One region of the Arthrobacter sp. FW306-2-2C-D06B genome, then DNA from elsewhere that is predicted to be linked to it. Evidence: riboswitches for the same ligand, from Rfam matches in the RefSeq annotation. Region 1 holds a riboswitch; each other region holds the start of a gene.
The links. Region 1 has a riboswitch for S-adenosylmethionine ahead of LFT47_RS14350 (aminotransferase class V-fold PLP-dependent enzyme). Riboswitches for the same ligand answer to the same signal wherever they lie in the genome.

Region 2: it holds a riboswitch for S-adenosylmethionine, as region 1 does, so the genes downstream of both, LFT47_RS04990 (hypothetical protein) here and LFT47_RS14350 (aminotransferase class V-fold PLP-dependent enzyme) in region 1, are expected to answer to the same signal.
Region 3: it holds a riboswitch for S-adenosylmethionine, as region 1 does, so the genes downstream of both, metX (homoserine O-acetyltransferase MetX) here and LFT47_RS14350 (aminotransferase class V-fold PLP-dependent enzyme) in region 1, are expected to answer to the same signal.

What each region holds. Positions count from the first base shown of each region.
Region 1 is NZ_CP084560.1:3,074,899-3,079,813, forward strand. It holds gene rsgA (ribosome small subunit-dependent GTPase A) at 1-1,090, shown strand, start outside; gene hisN (histidinol-phosphatase) at 1,166-1,978, shown strand; SAM riboswitch class IV at 2,140-2,252, shown strand; gene LFT47_RS14350 (aminotransferase class V-fold PLP-dependent enzyme) at 2,288-3,712, shown strand; gene LFT47_RS14355 (class I SAM-dependent methyltransferase) at 3,763-4,539, shown strand; gene LFT47_RS14360 (metal-dependent transcriptional regulator) at 4,569-4,915, shown strand, end outside.
Region 2 is NZ_CP084560.1:1,026,375-1,031,289, reverse strand. It holds gene LFT47_RS05000 (helix-turn-helix domain-containing protein) at 1-121, opposite strand, end outside; gene LFT47_RS04995 (sodium:solute symporter) at 425-1,957, shown strand; SAM riboswitch class IV at 2,041-2,160, shown strand; gene LFT47_RS04990 (hypothetical protein) at 2,175-2,495, shown strand; gene LFT47_RS04985 (hypothetical protein) at 2,534-2,722, opposite strand; gene LFT47_RS04980 (VIT1/CCC1 transporter family protein) at 2,988-4,166, shown strand; gene LFT47_RS04975 (matrixin family metalloprotease) at 4,270-4,915, shown strand, end outside.
Region 3 is NZ_CP084560.1:1,481,774-1,486,688, forward strand. It holds gene LFT47_RS06960 (CPBP family intramembrane glutamic endopeptidase) at 1-75, shown strand, start outside; gene LFT47_RS06965 (VOC family protein) at 199-837, opposite strand; gene LFT47_RS06970 (bifunctional o-acetylhomoserine/o-acetylserine sulfhydrylase) at 1,084-2,400, shown strand; SAM riboswitch class IV at 2,561-2,676, shown strand; gene metX (homoserine O-acetyltransferase MetX) at 2,690-3,811, shown strand; gene LFT47_RS06980 (hypothetical protein) at 3,833-4,195, opposite strand; gene LFT47_RS06985 (SGNH/GDSL hydrolase family protein) at 4,263-4,915, opposite strand, start outside.

The DNA.
Region 1 (4,915 bases):
TGAGTCCGATGTCCGGATCCGCCCCAACAAGAAGGGCACACGCCCCCGCACGAAGGACCGCCCCAGCCACGACGACGCCGTGATCGGACGCATCATCACGGTCGACCGCGGCCGCTACACCGCGATCGTGGGCGAAAGCTCGGACAACGAGCGCATCGTCATTGCGGCCCGCGCCCGGGAACTGAGGCGCTCCCCCGTGGTTCCCGGAGACTTCGTGGCCCTCGTCGGCGATGTGTCCGGAGCCCCGGACACCCTCGCCCGCCTCGTGCGCGTCGAGGAGCGAAAGACCCTCCTGCGACGAAGCGCCGACGACACGGATCCGATCGAACGGGCCGTCGTCGCCAACGCCGACCAGCTCGTCGTGGTGGTTGCGTCCGCCAACCCGGAGCCGCGCACCGGATTCATCGACCGCGCCTTGGTGGCGGCGTACGACGCCGGAATCGAGCCGCTGCTGCTCGTCACCAAAGCGGACGTCAAGGACCCGACGGAATTGCTCGCCAACTATGTGAGCCTTGGCTTCCCCATCATCATCAGCCGGACGGCCGACGCCGGCGCCTCCGGCATCGATGCCCGTTCCGACGACGGCTTGTCCGCCCGACTTGATGGCGACGCCGTCGGCCAGTTGCGGGACTACCTCGACGGCAAGGTCACCGTGCTCCTGGGCCATTCCGGCGTCGGGAAGTCCACGATGGTGAATGCCCTCACCGGCGCCGAGCGCGCCACGGGCGGGGTCAACGCCGTGACGGGTCGGGGACGGCACACTTCGTCCTCTGCCCTCGCACTGAAGCTCAGCGACGCCCCCGGTGGCAGCTGGATCATCGATACACCCGGCATCCGCTCCTTCGGCCTCGCCCACGTGAACCCGGACCGCATCCTGCATGCCTTCCCGGACCTCGAACCCGGAACGGAGATGTGCGAGCGAGGCTGCAAGCACGATGCCTCCGCGGTTCGATGCGGACTGGATTCCTGGGTCGCCGATGGCCACGCCGGCGAGGCAGGTCCGGCCCGTTTGGCGTCGTTGCGCCGCCTCCTCGGTGCGGACCCGCGCATGGAAGCCCAAGAGGCGAAGGAACTGGGCACGGTCAACTAACAGCACGGTCAACTAACTGCGCGATTGCCGTCCTACATCCCCGGCTCACCGGCGAAGAGACGGTAGTTTGGAACCATGACCCAACCCGATTCGAGCTACAACGACGACCTGCGGCTGGCACACGTCCTGGCCGACTCCGTCGATTCCCTGACAATGGAGCGGTTCAAGGCACTCGACCTCCAGGTCGAGACCAAACCCGACCTGAGCCCCGTCACCGATGCCGACAAAGCAGCCGAGGAAGCAATCCGTGGGCAGCTCTCCCGTTCCCGCCCCCGCGACGCCGTCCTCGGGGAAGAATTCGGCAGCACGGGCCACGGCTCGAGGCGTTGGATCATCGATCCCATTGACGGGACCAAGAACTTCGTGCGTGGCGTACCCGTCTGGGCCACGCTGATCGCCCTCGTGGACGAGGGCGAGGTAGTAGTGGGGCTCGTGAGCGCTCCGGCGCTCGGCAAGCGTTGGTGGGCGGCCAAGGGCTCGGGCGCCTACATGGGCCGATCGCTCGCCGCAGCCACCCGGTTGAAGGTTTCCAACGTGTCGCGGCTCGAAGACGCGTCGCTCTCCTACTCCGAGCTTTCCGAGTGGAAGCAGCACGATAAGCTGGACAACTTCCTGGGCCTCGAGAACGATGTCTGGCGTAGCCGTGCCTACGGTGACTTCTGGTCCTACTGCCTCGTGGCTGAGGGCGCCGTGGACATCGCCGCCGAGCCGGAACTCCAGGTCTACGACATGGCGGCCTTGGTGCCGATCGTGACGGAAGCCGGCGGGCGCTTCACGTCCCTGGACGGCGCCGATGGTCCCTTCGGCGGAAACGCCGTGGCCACTAACTCAATCCTGCACTCCGAGGTCCTCAAGAGACTCAACCCCGAGCTCGACGACCTCCTCTAGTCCACTCTCTCCACTGAATAAACGACGGCGGACACCCACTTTTGGGGGTGTCCGCCGCTTTTTCTTCGGCAGAAGGCATATTTTTGCGGCGGTGTAATAATCCGCTTAACAATCGCCGGTCACATTGGAATGAGCCTTGCCGGTGTCCTACGCTCTTTACAGGTCACGAGTGCCAGCGCGAAACCCCGGTTTGCTGGCCGGCAACCCTCCATCGCGGCGGGGTGCCCCGGGTGACGACCCGGCCGGTCCGGAACGGATGCGGCAAGCGCGGACCCCCTGCACGCAGGGGTCCCTCTTGAGTGAGGTCCCATGAGCACAGCCACATTTACTTCCCCGGTTCTTTCGGTGAACAACGAATCTGCACAGCACCGCGGTGAAACCCTCCCCCGGGCATCGCGCCCACTCGCCGCGGTCACCGGCGCGGAGTTGCAGGCACCCCTGATCCAGGGCGGCCACATTCGCTACGCCAACCTTGACTACGGCGCTTCCGCACCTGCCCTGACGGTGGTTTCCGCGTACCTCAACGAGATCCTGCCGTACTACGCGAGCGTCCACCGCGGCGCGGGCTATGCCTCCCAAATCAGCACCTCGGTCTACGAGAACGCCCGCAACATCGTCCGTGACTTCGTTGGCGGGCGGCCGGACGATTCGGTCATTTTCACGCGCAACACCACCGACTCCCTCAATCTGCTGGCCGGCTGCTTGCCGGTTGAAGACGGTCGACACATTGGCGAAGTCCTTTACCTGGACATCGAGCACCACGCCAATCTCCTCCCGTGGCAAAGTGTCCCACACCGCAGCATCGTTGCCGTGGGAACGTTGTCCGAGACCGTCGGCAATGTCCGCACGGCCCTCTCCCACGGTGGCGTCAGCCTCCTGGCCGTCACCGGCGCGTCAAACGTGACCGGTGAAATCCTCCCCATCAAGGAACTCGCTGCCTTGGCCCACGAATTCGGCGCGCGGATTGTGGTGGACGCGGCGCAACTCGCCCCCCACCGCAGAATCGACATCGCCGCAGCGGAGGTCGACTACTTGGTTTTCTCGGGGCACAAGCTTTATGCACCGTTCGGCGCAGGTGTCCTGGTGGGCCGTCCCGACTGGCTCGACGCCGGCACGCCGCACCTGGCCGGAGGCGGCGCCGTCCGCGAAGCGCGCCTCGATTCCGTCAGCTGGGCCACAGGACCGGCCAGGCACGAAGGCGGGTCGCCGAACGTACTCGGCGCGGCCACTCTCGCCCGGGCCACGCAGGTCATCGCCGGCCTCGACCACGATGAATGGCACGCCCACGAGGCAGCCATCCGCTCGCACCTGGTCGAGGGCCTCAAGCAAATCGACGGCGTGACGGTGCACCAGATCTTCAGCGACACCGATCCCCAGGACACCATCGGCGTCGTGAACTTCTCGCTCCAGGGCTACGACGCCGGACTTGTGGCTGCCTATCTTGCGGCCGAGCACGGCATCGGCCTGCGCGACGGACGCTTTTGCGCCCACCCGCTGCTCAAGCGCCTCGGACTACCTTCCGGATCACTTCGAGCCAGTTTCGGCGTGGGCTCGCGCTTGGAAGACGCCACCCGGCTCATTGCGGGCATCCAGGCGCTCAAGAGCAACGGCCTCGGTTGGGACTACGTAGTGGATGCCGGCCGCTGGGTACCGGCGAACGACCACCGCAGCTACCCGGAGTGGGCTCCCAACACTCCAGGGACCGCAGGAGCCGCTCCCTGCAGCACCGACTGATTGCGGTAGATTCGTAGGGTATTTTTCCTGTCCTACGAAGGAGTTCCCGCGTGGCCACGCGACCCAAAGGCACGTCAGCCGGCCCCAAGCTCTATGAGGAACGGCGCCTTGAACTCGGCCGGAGTTTCCAGGACGGCGGAGAACACTATGATCGTGTCCGGCCCGGCTACCCTGCGGATTCGGCGGACTGGCTGCTGCCGGAAGGCGCCCGGGACGCGGCAGACATCGGCGCCGGCACCGGAAAGTTCACTGCGCTCTTCGTCGAGCGCGGGCTAGCGGTGTCCGCAGTGGACCCCTCCATGGACATGCTCACCCAGCTCCGCAAAACGTATCCACAAGTGGTCGCCCTGAAGGGCACGGCCGAAGCAACTGGGCTGGCGGACTCAGCATTCGACGTCGTCAGCGTTGCCCAGGCCTGGCATTGGTGCGATCCCCTCGCCGCGAGCACCGAGATCGCCCGGATCCTTAGACCCCAGGGCACTATCGGCTTGATCTGGAACCAAATGGACACTTCGGTGCCCTGGGTCCATCGTTTGACCCGCATCATGCATGCGGGCGATGTCCATAAACCGGACTTCCGGCCTGTGGTGGGCCCGGAGTTCGCGGACCTCGAAAGTCACGTGACACGTTGGGAGGATCCCGTGACTCCGGCCGATATCCTCGAACTTGTGAAGTCGCGCAGCTACTACCTGAGGGCGAATGACGCCACCCGGGCAAAGGTCATGGGCAACCTTCAGTGGTACCTCTTCGAACATCTGGGCCATTCCGAGGGCGAGGTCATCCCATTGCCTTATCTCACGCAGAGCTGGCGCGCGCGGAAAGTCTGATTCGGCCGGTACGCGATAGGCTTGGAACCGTGAAGACCAGTGCGCCCTCCTCCTCGATCGAGGACTACGTCAAGGTCATCTACTCCTTTACGGAGTGGCAGGACAAACCCATCACCTCCTCGCAGCTCGCGCAGCGGCTCGGTGTCGCGAATTCCTCCGTCTCTGAGATGGTCCGCAAGCTCAAGGACCAAGGCCTGGTGGACCACCAGCCGTACAGCGCCATTACTTTGACTCCCCAGGGCATACAGCTGGCCCTGGGCATGGTCCGCCGGCACCGCCTGATCGAGACCTACCTCGTGAGGGAGTTGGGCTACAGCTGGGATGAAGTCCACGACGAGGCCGAGATGCTCGAGCACGCCGTCTCGGACACCTTCAT
Region 2 (4,915 bases), 2.0 Mb from region 1:
TGGTCAGGCCAGTGGCGTCGGCAACCTGCTCGATGGTGAGCCGCTGCGATTGGCGGGCGGCACGGATTCTGGAACCGATGGCAACGGGGACGTTGCTCGGTTCAACGGGGAGAGCCTTCATTCACGAACCTTTCAGGCCGTTTATGCGGCCCTGTCATTGCAGCAATAGTAGCCGGATCGCCCGCGTGGCAGCGCCTTTGGCTAGCTGGAGGGCAGCCGATGTGTCCGCTCCGCAAGACAGCGTCTTGACTGTTACTCGCATCACTACGTATCCTCATAGGCAACAAGTGTTGTTTGTGAGGCATACATCACAGACTACTCTCCCCAATCACCAGCGCAGAGGCCTTCCGCAACCCCGCACGAAACCCAGCGGACCGGCGTCGGAATCCCCAGGAACTCTGCGCATCACTTTCAGGAGCCAACCGTGGACTCTTCGTTCATCAATATTGCGATCGTGGTGGTGTATTTGCTCGCCATGCTGGCCTTCGGCTGGTGGGGCAAGTCGCGCACCAAGAACAACAGCGACTTCCTGGTGGCAGGACGCCGCCTTGGTCCGATGCTCTACACGGGCACCATGGCCGCCGTCGTCCTCGGTGGCGCATCGACGGTTGGCGGCGTCGGCCTCGGCTACAAGTTCGGCATCTCCGGCATGTGGCTGGTAGTCGCGATCGGTTCGGGCGTCCTCCTCCTGAGCCTGCTTTTCGCCGGCACCATCCAGCGACTGAAGATCTACACGGTCTCCCAGATGCTGAGCCTGCGTTACGGCCAGCGCGCCACGCAGACCTCCGGCATCGTCATGCTGGCCTACACCCTCATGCTGTGCGCCACGTCCACGGGCGCCTACGCCACCATCTTCGTTGTCCTTTTCGGCTGGGAGCGCTGGCTTGCCATCGCCGTCGGCGGCGCCATCGTCCTGGTCTACTCCACGATCGGCGGTATGTGGTCCATCACCCTCGCCGACCAGGTGCAGTTCATCATCAAGACAGTGGGCATCTTCTTCCTCATGCTCCCGTTCGTCCTCAACGCCGCCGGCGGCTTCGACGGCATCCGTGCCCGTGTTGACGCCAGCTTCTTCCAGTTGGACGGCATCGGAGCGCAGACCATCATCACGTACTTTGTGGTCTACACCCTGGGCCTGCTGATCGGCCAGGACATCTGGCAGCGCGTTTTCACCGCCAAGACCCCCAAGGTCGCCCGTTGGGGCGGCGCCACTGCCGGCATCTATTGCGTCCTGTACGGCGTGGCTGGCGCCTTGATCGGCCTGGCCGCACGGGTGGCACTGCCCAACATCGACGTCAAGGCCCTCGGCAAGGACGTTGTCTACGCCGAGGTTGCCACCCACATCCTGCCGATCGGCATCGGCGGCCTCGTCATGGCCGCAGCAGTCGCGGCCATGATGTCCACCGCCTCCGGAGCCCTCATCGCCGCGGCCACCGTTGCCCGCGCCGACGTGGTCCCGTTCGTGGCCAGCTGGTTCGGCAAGACGATCAACACCGACGACACCGAAAACCCTGAGCACGACGTCAAAGCCAACCGCTACTGGGTCCTTGGCCTGGGCATTGTTGCCGTGCTGATCTCCATGGCGGCGCAAGACGTGGTGGTGGCCCTGACCATCGCCTACGACATCCTGGTGGGCGGCCTCTTGGTTGCCATCCTGGGCGGCCTGGTCTGGAAGCGCGGCACCGGTATTGCCGCGGCCTGGTCCATGGCGGTCGGATCCATACTGACGCTTGGCCTGTTGATCGCCTACGCCACGGGAATCATCCCCAGCGAAGACGGTGTCTACGCCAACGATCCCATCTACTGGGGCCTCGGCGCCTCGCTCCTGGTCTACGTTGTGGTCTCCCTGCTGACGCCGCCAACCGAGCCCGCGGTCCGCGAAGCTTGGGACCGCCGCGTTGCCGGAGCGGTCACCGAGGAACTCCCCTTGGAGGTACACCCGGTGGCCAGCCACTAAGCTTCACACAATCAAGTACGACGGCGGCGCCGCACCTTCTCCTCGAGGGTGCGGCGCCGCGCCTGCATGTACAGTAGGAACAGCTTCAAGAGATGTGGCGCCAAGCTCCGACTTGCCACACGCCAACCCCATGTTCGCGGGTGGTTCGGATGAAGAAGCGGCCCGGCTCGGACCAGAGACAACCGAACGGGCAAGAGCAACTCCCCAGGAGAAGGCCATGCCTTTCGAAAACGGCGCCAATGCCACAGCCGACCGCAGCACCCTGTCCGGCACCCTCTTGTTGCCCCGCCCCCGGCGGGTGGACGAGTTCGTCCGGGTGATTCCCGGCGTCGACCTCTCCCAAGGCTCCGTCACGTTCGTGGTGGACGGAAAGCTGGAACGCTATTGGCATCATGAGCCGCGACTCATCACCGAAGCGCTCTCAAAGGCAGTCCAGCCCGCCCGCTGGTTCCCCGCGACACGGAAACTCACCCTTACGGTGGCGGCAACCGGGCACCGGGCAGGCGTGCAGAGGCACTTCATCCTGAGCGCGTTCTAGCTGCCAGGGCTTCAGCACCTCGGGTTCAGGGAGCCGGGCTATTCGATCTCTTCGGCCTCACGGTGTTCGTCGGCATCGAGCGGAACCACCCGTTCGTCGTCGTCAAGAACCTCGGGCTGGTCCTCCCAATCTTCCTCCACCGCCAGGTCCTCGCTGTAGTCATAGGCGGGATCGGCCTCGACCGTGGGGCGGTCGGGGTGGCGAGCGTGGGTCTCGGTGCTGTCCATGGTGCAACCTCCGTTCGACGTGCCGCTGAGCCCATCGCACAGGCATAAGAGGCAGCCGTCCAACGCTACCCCGCCAATTCGTGGACCCTGTCCATCCATCCCAGCACTGCCTCCTGCCGCGGTCAAGGCTTCCCGGGAGCCTCCCCTTTTTGAGGCGGGCCTAAATTATCCAGTGAGGATTACCGGCCGAAAAACCGCGGAAATTGGCGATAGAGTGGAGCCGCAATGAGGCGATGAAGCCCGCCCCAGCAACCCAGGAGTCCCGGTGCAACCGCACACAAAACCCTCGCATCCAGACAACTCGCATTCAGACAATCCGCAGGACTCAAGCAGTCCATCGCAAGACGTAGCAACCCCCAAGACTCCCCCGTCGTCGTCGGACATCAAGCGCTGGCGGCAGTACTTGGCGGATGAGCGAGCCGAGGCCGCCGTTTATCGCCAACTGGCGCAGCGCCGTGACGGCGAGGAACGCGAAATCCTTTTGGCCCTCGCAGAGGCCGAAGGCCGCCATGAGGCACACTGGCTCAAGCTCCTCGGCGAACATGCCGGCATGCCGAAGGCGGCATCGATCCGAAGCCAAATGCTCGGCTTCCTGGCCCGGAACTTCGGATCGGTGTTCGTGCTGGCCCTCGCCCAACGGGCTGAAGGCCGCTCGCCTTACGCGAAGGATCCGGCAGCGACCCGCGCTATGGCGGCCGACGAACAGATCCACGAAGAAGTAGTCCGCGGCCTGGCGACGCGCGGCCGCAACAGGTTGTCCGGCACCTTCCGCGCGGCCGTATTCGGCGCCAACGATGGCCTGGTCAGCAACCTCTCCCTCGTGATGGGCATGGCCGCCACCGGCGTTCCCGCCACCGTGGTCCTGTTCAGCGGTATCGCCGGCCTGCTGGCGGGCGCCTTATCCATGGGTGCCGGCGAGTATGTCTCGGTACGCTCGCAGCTCGAGCTCCTCAAGGCCACGCGCCCCACCCAAGCAACGCTGACCGCAGCACCGGCCCTGGACATCGAGCACAATGAGCTGGTCCTCGTATATCTGGCCCGGGGCATGTCCCGCGAAGCCGCCGAACACCGGGCCGCGGAGCGCATGGGCCTCTACACCTGCGATTGCGATCCCAGCCTCTCGCTCCACCCCGAAGTGGAAGAAACCGTCAACGAGCACGAGGCCGTGGGCTCCGCCTGGGGCGCCGCGATCTCGAGCTTCTGCTTCTTCGCTTCGGGCGCCATCGTGCCCATCCTGCCGTTCATCTTCGGCATGACAGGCTTCGCGGCGCTTGCTGTGGCCGGTACGCTGGTGGGCATCGCGCTTCTGTCGACCGGCGCCGTCGTCGGCTTGTTGTCCGGAACCTCGCCGCTGACCCGCGGCCTCCGGCAGCTGGCCATCGGGCTCGGTGCGGCCGCGGCGACGTATGGGCTGGGACTCGTCTTCGGCGCAGTCATCGGTTAGTAGCGCCGGCCCGACGGGGCGTCGGCGCAGGAACTTGGGGGAAGACTTGCATTCAAACTACGGTTACGACGGCGGTCCGCCGCCCAAGCGTCCCAGTACCGTTTTGGCGCTGTTCCGAAACTTGATGGTGGTGGCGGTCGTCGCTGCCGTAGCCGTGCTGGTCAGTGGATTCCTCCGGGGCGACCCGGGCATCAGCGGCTTGCTTCCGAACCTTGCTCCTTCCGCCCATGCCACGGCAAGCACCCCCGGGCAGGACGGGGCTCCCGGGCGGGGGCCACAAAAGGCGGCCCGTGCGCCGGATACCCCACCGCCTGGACTGGAGGAAGCCGGGCAGCCGCTCGGCTCCCCCGCGAAGCCTGCGGTAGCCAGCAGCTCCTACAAATTCCTCGCCACCAACGCCGACGGCACCCCCGTTGGCTACTCTCCGTGCCGGCCGTTGCACTACGTGGTCAACGCAGCCCTCGCCCCAGCCGGATCCGAGGGACTCATCGCCGACGCCATCGCCAAGATCGCCGCCGCCACTGGCCTCAAATTCGTTGACGACGGCACGAGCGCGGAAAACCCCTCCGAGAAGCGCAAGCCGTACCAGCCCGCGCTCTACGGAGATCGTTGGGCACCCTTGCTGATTTCGTGGACCACTCCCGAGGCGGCTCCGGCGTTGGCAGGAACCGTCATCGGAACCGGGGGCAGCACCATGTACAGCTTCGGCACGGGACCCAAGAGCTACGTCTCCGGAAGCCTGGACCTCG
Region 3 (4,915 bases), 1.6 Mb from region 1:
GTGGCCCATGCGCTCCTGGACATCGTGGCGTTCGTCGGCTTCAGTGTCTTCGGCAAGGCCATCGGGCTGGGCTAGGGTTCGAGTTAAAAGGTTTCGGCCGCCATTGCGGGGTGACGTCATTGGCACCCGCATATGGCGGCCGAAGTTTTCCGGGCCTTCCCGGCCCGTTGGTCCGTCAGATCGTGACGGGATGGTCCGTCAGATGGTGACGGCTCCGTTGGCGGTTTCGAACGTTACCGACATGATTCCCGGGGTTCCGTGCGGAGCCATCCATTGGACTGCAACGTCCTCAAGCGGCTTCTCCACTGGTTCCCCGAGCCACTGGGTGACGCGCTCGGCGGAGCCGGCAATGGTGAGGCTGGACATCTTGACGTCGCTTGGGTACACGAGGGATGGGTGAAGCGCAGGATCGCCCTCCCAACGGAGCAAGTAGGGAACCTGGGGATCGGCGATGAGTCCCAGGATGCCGATCTGCGACCAGACGAGTTCGCGGCCGTCCGGAAACTTGCGGTTGCCGGGGACAGCGGCGCGTCCGAGCCGCTGTTCGAACGGGCTCAGGTCGTCAACAGCGACGCACCAGCCCATCCACCCACCTCCTGCGGCGGAGCGTGCACGGACGGCTTGTCCAAAAGGTGCCTTGTCGGATGCCGGGTGGTCTAGGACCTCGACGACTTCCAGGTATTTGTGGTCAGCAAGGGGGATGATCATGTTCCGGGTACCGAAGCGCGGATGCACTCCGCCCCGGACTGCGTCCACTCCCAATGCTGCGGAAATTCGCTCGGTGGTGGCCAAGAGGCCATCTCGTTCACAAGCGTAAGAGACGTGATCCATGCGCATGGCTTCATCTTGGCACTTTGTGATGGAGCTCTCAGCTAAGTCAAGCCTAACCAAGGTGGGATGTATCGAAAAGGCAGCTCGGAGTCACTTCAGGACGCGCCGCGACCGAAAACTACCGTGTTCGTCACAAAGCTTCCGGAGCCCGCAATACCGTCCCTAGACTGGCGGCAACCGAACGCCGGCTGGCGGAATACTTCAGCCCGGCAGGCTGAAGCACGGCGAGAGCCCAGACAACCAGGAGTCCGCATGTCCCAAGGATGGTCATTCGAAACGCGCCAGATCCACGCCGGCCAGGAGCCGGACGCTGCCACCGGCGCCCGGGCACTTCCCATCTACCAGACCACTTCGTTCGTCTTTCCCAGCGCGGAAAGCGCGGCCAACCGCTTTGCGCTGGCCGAGCTGGCACCCATCTACACCCGGATCGGCAACCCCACGCAGAATGCGGTGGAACAGCGCATAGCGAGCCTGGAGGGTGGACTCGCGGCACTCCTGCTGAGCTCCGGCCAGGCCGCGGAAACGTTCGCCATCCTCAACGTCGCCGAGGCGGGCGACCACCTGGTCGCCAGCCCAAGCCTCTACGGCGGCACGTACAACCTGCTGGCGCACACACTGAAGAAATTCGGAATCTCGGTCACCTTTGTCGAAGACCCTGACAACCTCGACCACTGGCGCGACGCCGTGCAGCCAAATACCAAGCTTTTCTTCGCCGAAGTGGTCTCCAACCCCCGCCAGGACGTTTTGGACATCGAGGGCGTCTCCCGCATCGCGCACGAAGCCGGAGTCCCGCTCGTTGTGGACAACACCCTCGCCACGCCGTACCTGATCCGGCCCATCGAGTGGGGCGCGGACATCGTGGTGCATTCGGCCACCAAATACCTGGGCGGGCACGGATCTGCCATAGCCGGCGTCATCGTGGACTCCGGCAACTTCGATTTCGGCAAGGACCCTGAGCGCTTCCCCAACTTCAACACTCCGGACCCCAGCTACAACGGACTGGTCTATGCCCGCGACCTCGGCAAGGACGGTGCCCTCGGCGCGAACCTCTCCTACATCCTCAAGGCCCGGGTCCAGCTCCTGCGCGACCTCGGCTCGGCAGTTTCACCGTTCAACGCTTTCCTGATCTCCCAAGGAATCGAAACCCTCAGCCTGCGGGTGGAACGTCACGTGGACAATGCCACCAAAGTGGCGCAATGGCTCGAAGGGCGCGACGACGTCGAATCGGTCGCCTACGCGGGGCTGCCTTCCAGTCCGTGGTTCGAACGCGGGCGGAAATACGGACCCCGGGGCACGGGCGCCGTAGTGTCCTTCACCATCCGCGGCGGGATCGACGCCGGCAGACGCTTCGTGGACGCCCTGGAACTACATTCGCACGTGGCAAACATCGGGGACGTCCGTTCCTTGGTCATCCACCCCGCGTCCACGACACACAGCCAGCTGACCCCCGAACAGCAGGCCGTGGCCGGAGTGACCCCGGGCCTGGTGCGGCTGTCCGTGGGGATCGAGCACATCGACGACATCATCGCGGACCTTGAGTCAGGATTCCGGGCGGCGAAGGGCAGCTAGTGCCGCTCCGGATGGTGCAGGAGGCCGGCGGGCGACGCAGCATGAATCTTCGCCGGCTGGCCTCCTCAGTCCCTGCTTCGTGAACAAAACACGGTCAAGTGTCACAAAGATGTCATAATCTTCGTCAGAAGGGGTCCGTTTTTCCTAGACTCTTCCTATAGGTCATGAGTGCCAGCGACAGCCCCGGCTTGCTGGCCGGCAACCCTCCATTCGCGGCGGGGTGCCCCGGGTGAAGACCTGGCCCTTCGCTGTGTTGGCGGCGGGCAAGCGCGATGTGAGGTGTCAACGAATGACAATTGCTGCAACAGCCATACCCCTTTCCGGTACCCAGGACGGAACCCTCAAATATGTTTCCGTTGGCGGCCTCGAGCTGGAGGCCGGAGGTTTCCTGCCGGACGTCGTCCTTGCGTACGAGACGTGGGGCCGGCTCAACGCAGACGCTTCCAACGCTGTCCTGGTGGAACACGCCCTGACCGGCAGCACCCATGTGGCCCGTGGCGAGAGCGACGAAGAAGGCTGGTGGGAACAACTCGTTGGCCCGGGCGCCACCATCGACACGGATCGCTACTTCGTGGTCTCCGTCAACATCGTGGGAGGCTGCTACGGCAGCACCGGGCCGTCGTCGAGCGCTCCTGACGGCAGGCCGTGGGGCTCCCGTTTCCCGCTCGTGACCCTGCGGGACAGCACCATAGCCGAAGCCCGGCTGGCCGACGCTTTGGGGATCCGTAGCTGGCACACCGTCGTGGGCGGATCCATGGGCGGTGCCCGTGCACTCGAATGGGCCGTCGGCTATCCGGACCGCGTTGGACAATGTGCCGTGATTTCGATCGGGGCGTACAGCACTGCCGAGCAGATCGCGTTCGCGCAGGCCCAGACGCTCGCCATCCGGCAGGACGCCGACTTCAATGGCGGCGACTACTATGGCCAGGCCGCGCCCGAGGCGGGGTTGGCCCTTGCCCGGCGGATCGCCCACATCACCTATCGTTCGGCGGATGAACTGGACTTCCGCTTCGGCCGGAACGCCCAAGGCGGTGAGGCGCCCCTTCAGGCTGCCGCGTTGGGGGACAGGGGCCGTTACCAGGTGGAGAGCTACCTCGACCACCAGGGACGCAAGCTGGTCCAGCGCTTCGACGCCAACAGCTACATCGCCATCACCGAGGCCCTCATGAGCCACGACATCACCCGCGGCCGCGGCTCATTGGAGGAGGCGCTGTCCGGGGCAACGGCGAAGTTCTTCATTGCCTCGGTTGACTCGGACCGGCTCTACTTCCCGGAACAATCCCACGAGTTGGCAAAGGCCTTGCCCGGTGAGGTCCCGGTTCACGTCATCGAGGCGCCGATCGGGCACGACGGTTTCCTCACCGAGATCGGCCAGCTCGGTCCCCAGCTGCGGGAATCTTTCTTCGGCTGACGCAGGCCTTCTTCGGCTGAATCAGCCGTTCATGATCTCCTGGCGGAGCTTCATGTAATCCTCCATGGCGATTTTCCCGTCGCTGTACTCCTGGTCCAGTTCGGCCAGTTTCCGTGCCCGGTAGCCTTGGGGCGCGCTGCCCGGCTGGGGCGCGCTGTTCGTTTGCGGAGCAGCCGACGACGGCGGAGCGGCCTGCGGCAGGGGCGTCGCCACCGGGGGTTGCGGCTCAGCCGGGAAGATTACCGGGGGTTGCTCCGGGTATCCGACGGGGTAATTCTGCGGAGGCAAGTCCCGGAGCCTGCGTTGGCGCGATCGGTTGTACATGCGGATCCCCATTGGAATCAGCCAAGAGCAGACGATGATCCAGAAGATCAAATTGTTCACGGTGGAGGCCTCCTAGGTCTTTCACCAGCTTAGCCCCGCTCCCTGTGACCCGCCCTGTGGTTCCCGCTCAACTCCGGGGCAGGAAGGTGTCGGCAGGACCGAAGACGGGTCCCGGCGTCGGGCGCTTCGGCAGGATTCCGTCACCGGAGGACCGGTGCCGGATCCGCCGGATGACCCAGGGGACAAAATACTCGCGTGCCCATACGAGGTCGCCCGAGCGGGCTTCGCGCCAACTGCGCTGGGGGAGCGGCTTGGGGAACAGCGGCTCGAGGTTGTGCGGCACATTGAGTGAGTCGAGGACCATCGCGGCGATGGTGTGGTGGCCGAGCGGCGAGAAATGCAGGCGGTCTTCGTCCCACATCTGGGAGTTTGAGAGTTGGCGCAGGGACCACATATCAGCGATCACGGCATCGTGGCGGGCGGCCACCGTGCGGAGGTTTTCGTTGTAGATGGCCACCTTGCCGCGGATCCGGCCGAGTACCGACGACACGGTGTCCGGGCCGTTGAAGAGAACCACGGTGGCGCCTTCGGAGCTCAGGGTCTGTACGGCGGCATCGAGTTTCTCGGCCAAGGCGTCGGGGTCGCCGCCGGGACGGATGAGGTCGTTGCCACCTGCGGAGATGCTCACGAGGTCCGGCTTGAGGTCCGTGCACGGGCCAAGTTGTTCATCGAGGATCTGCTGAAGCAGCCGACCGCGGATGGCGAGGTTGGCGTACGCGA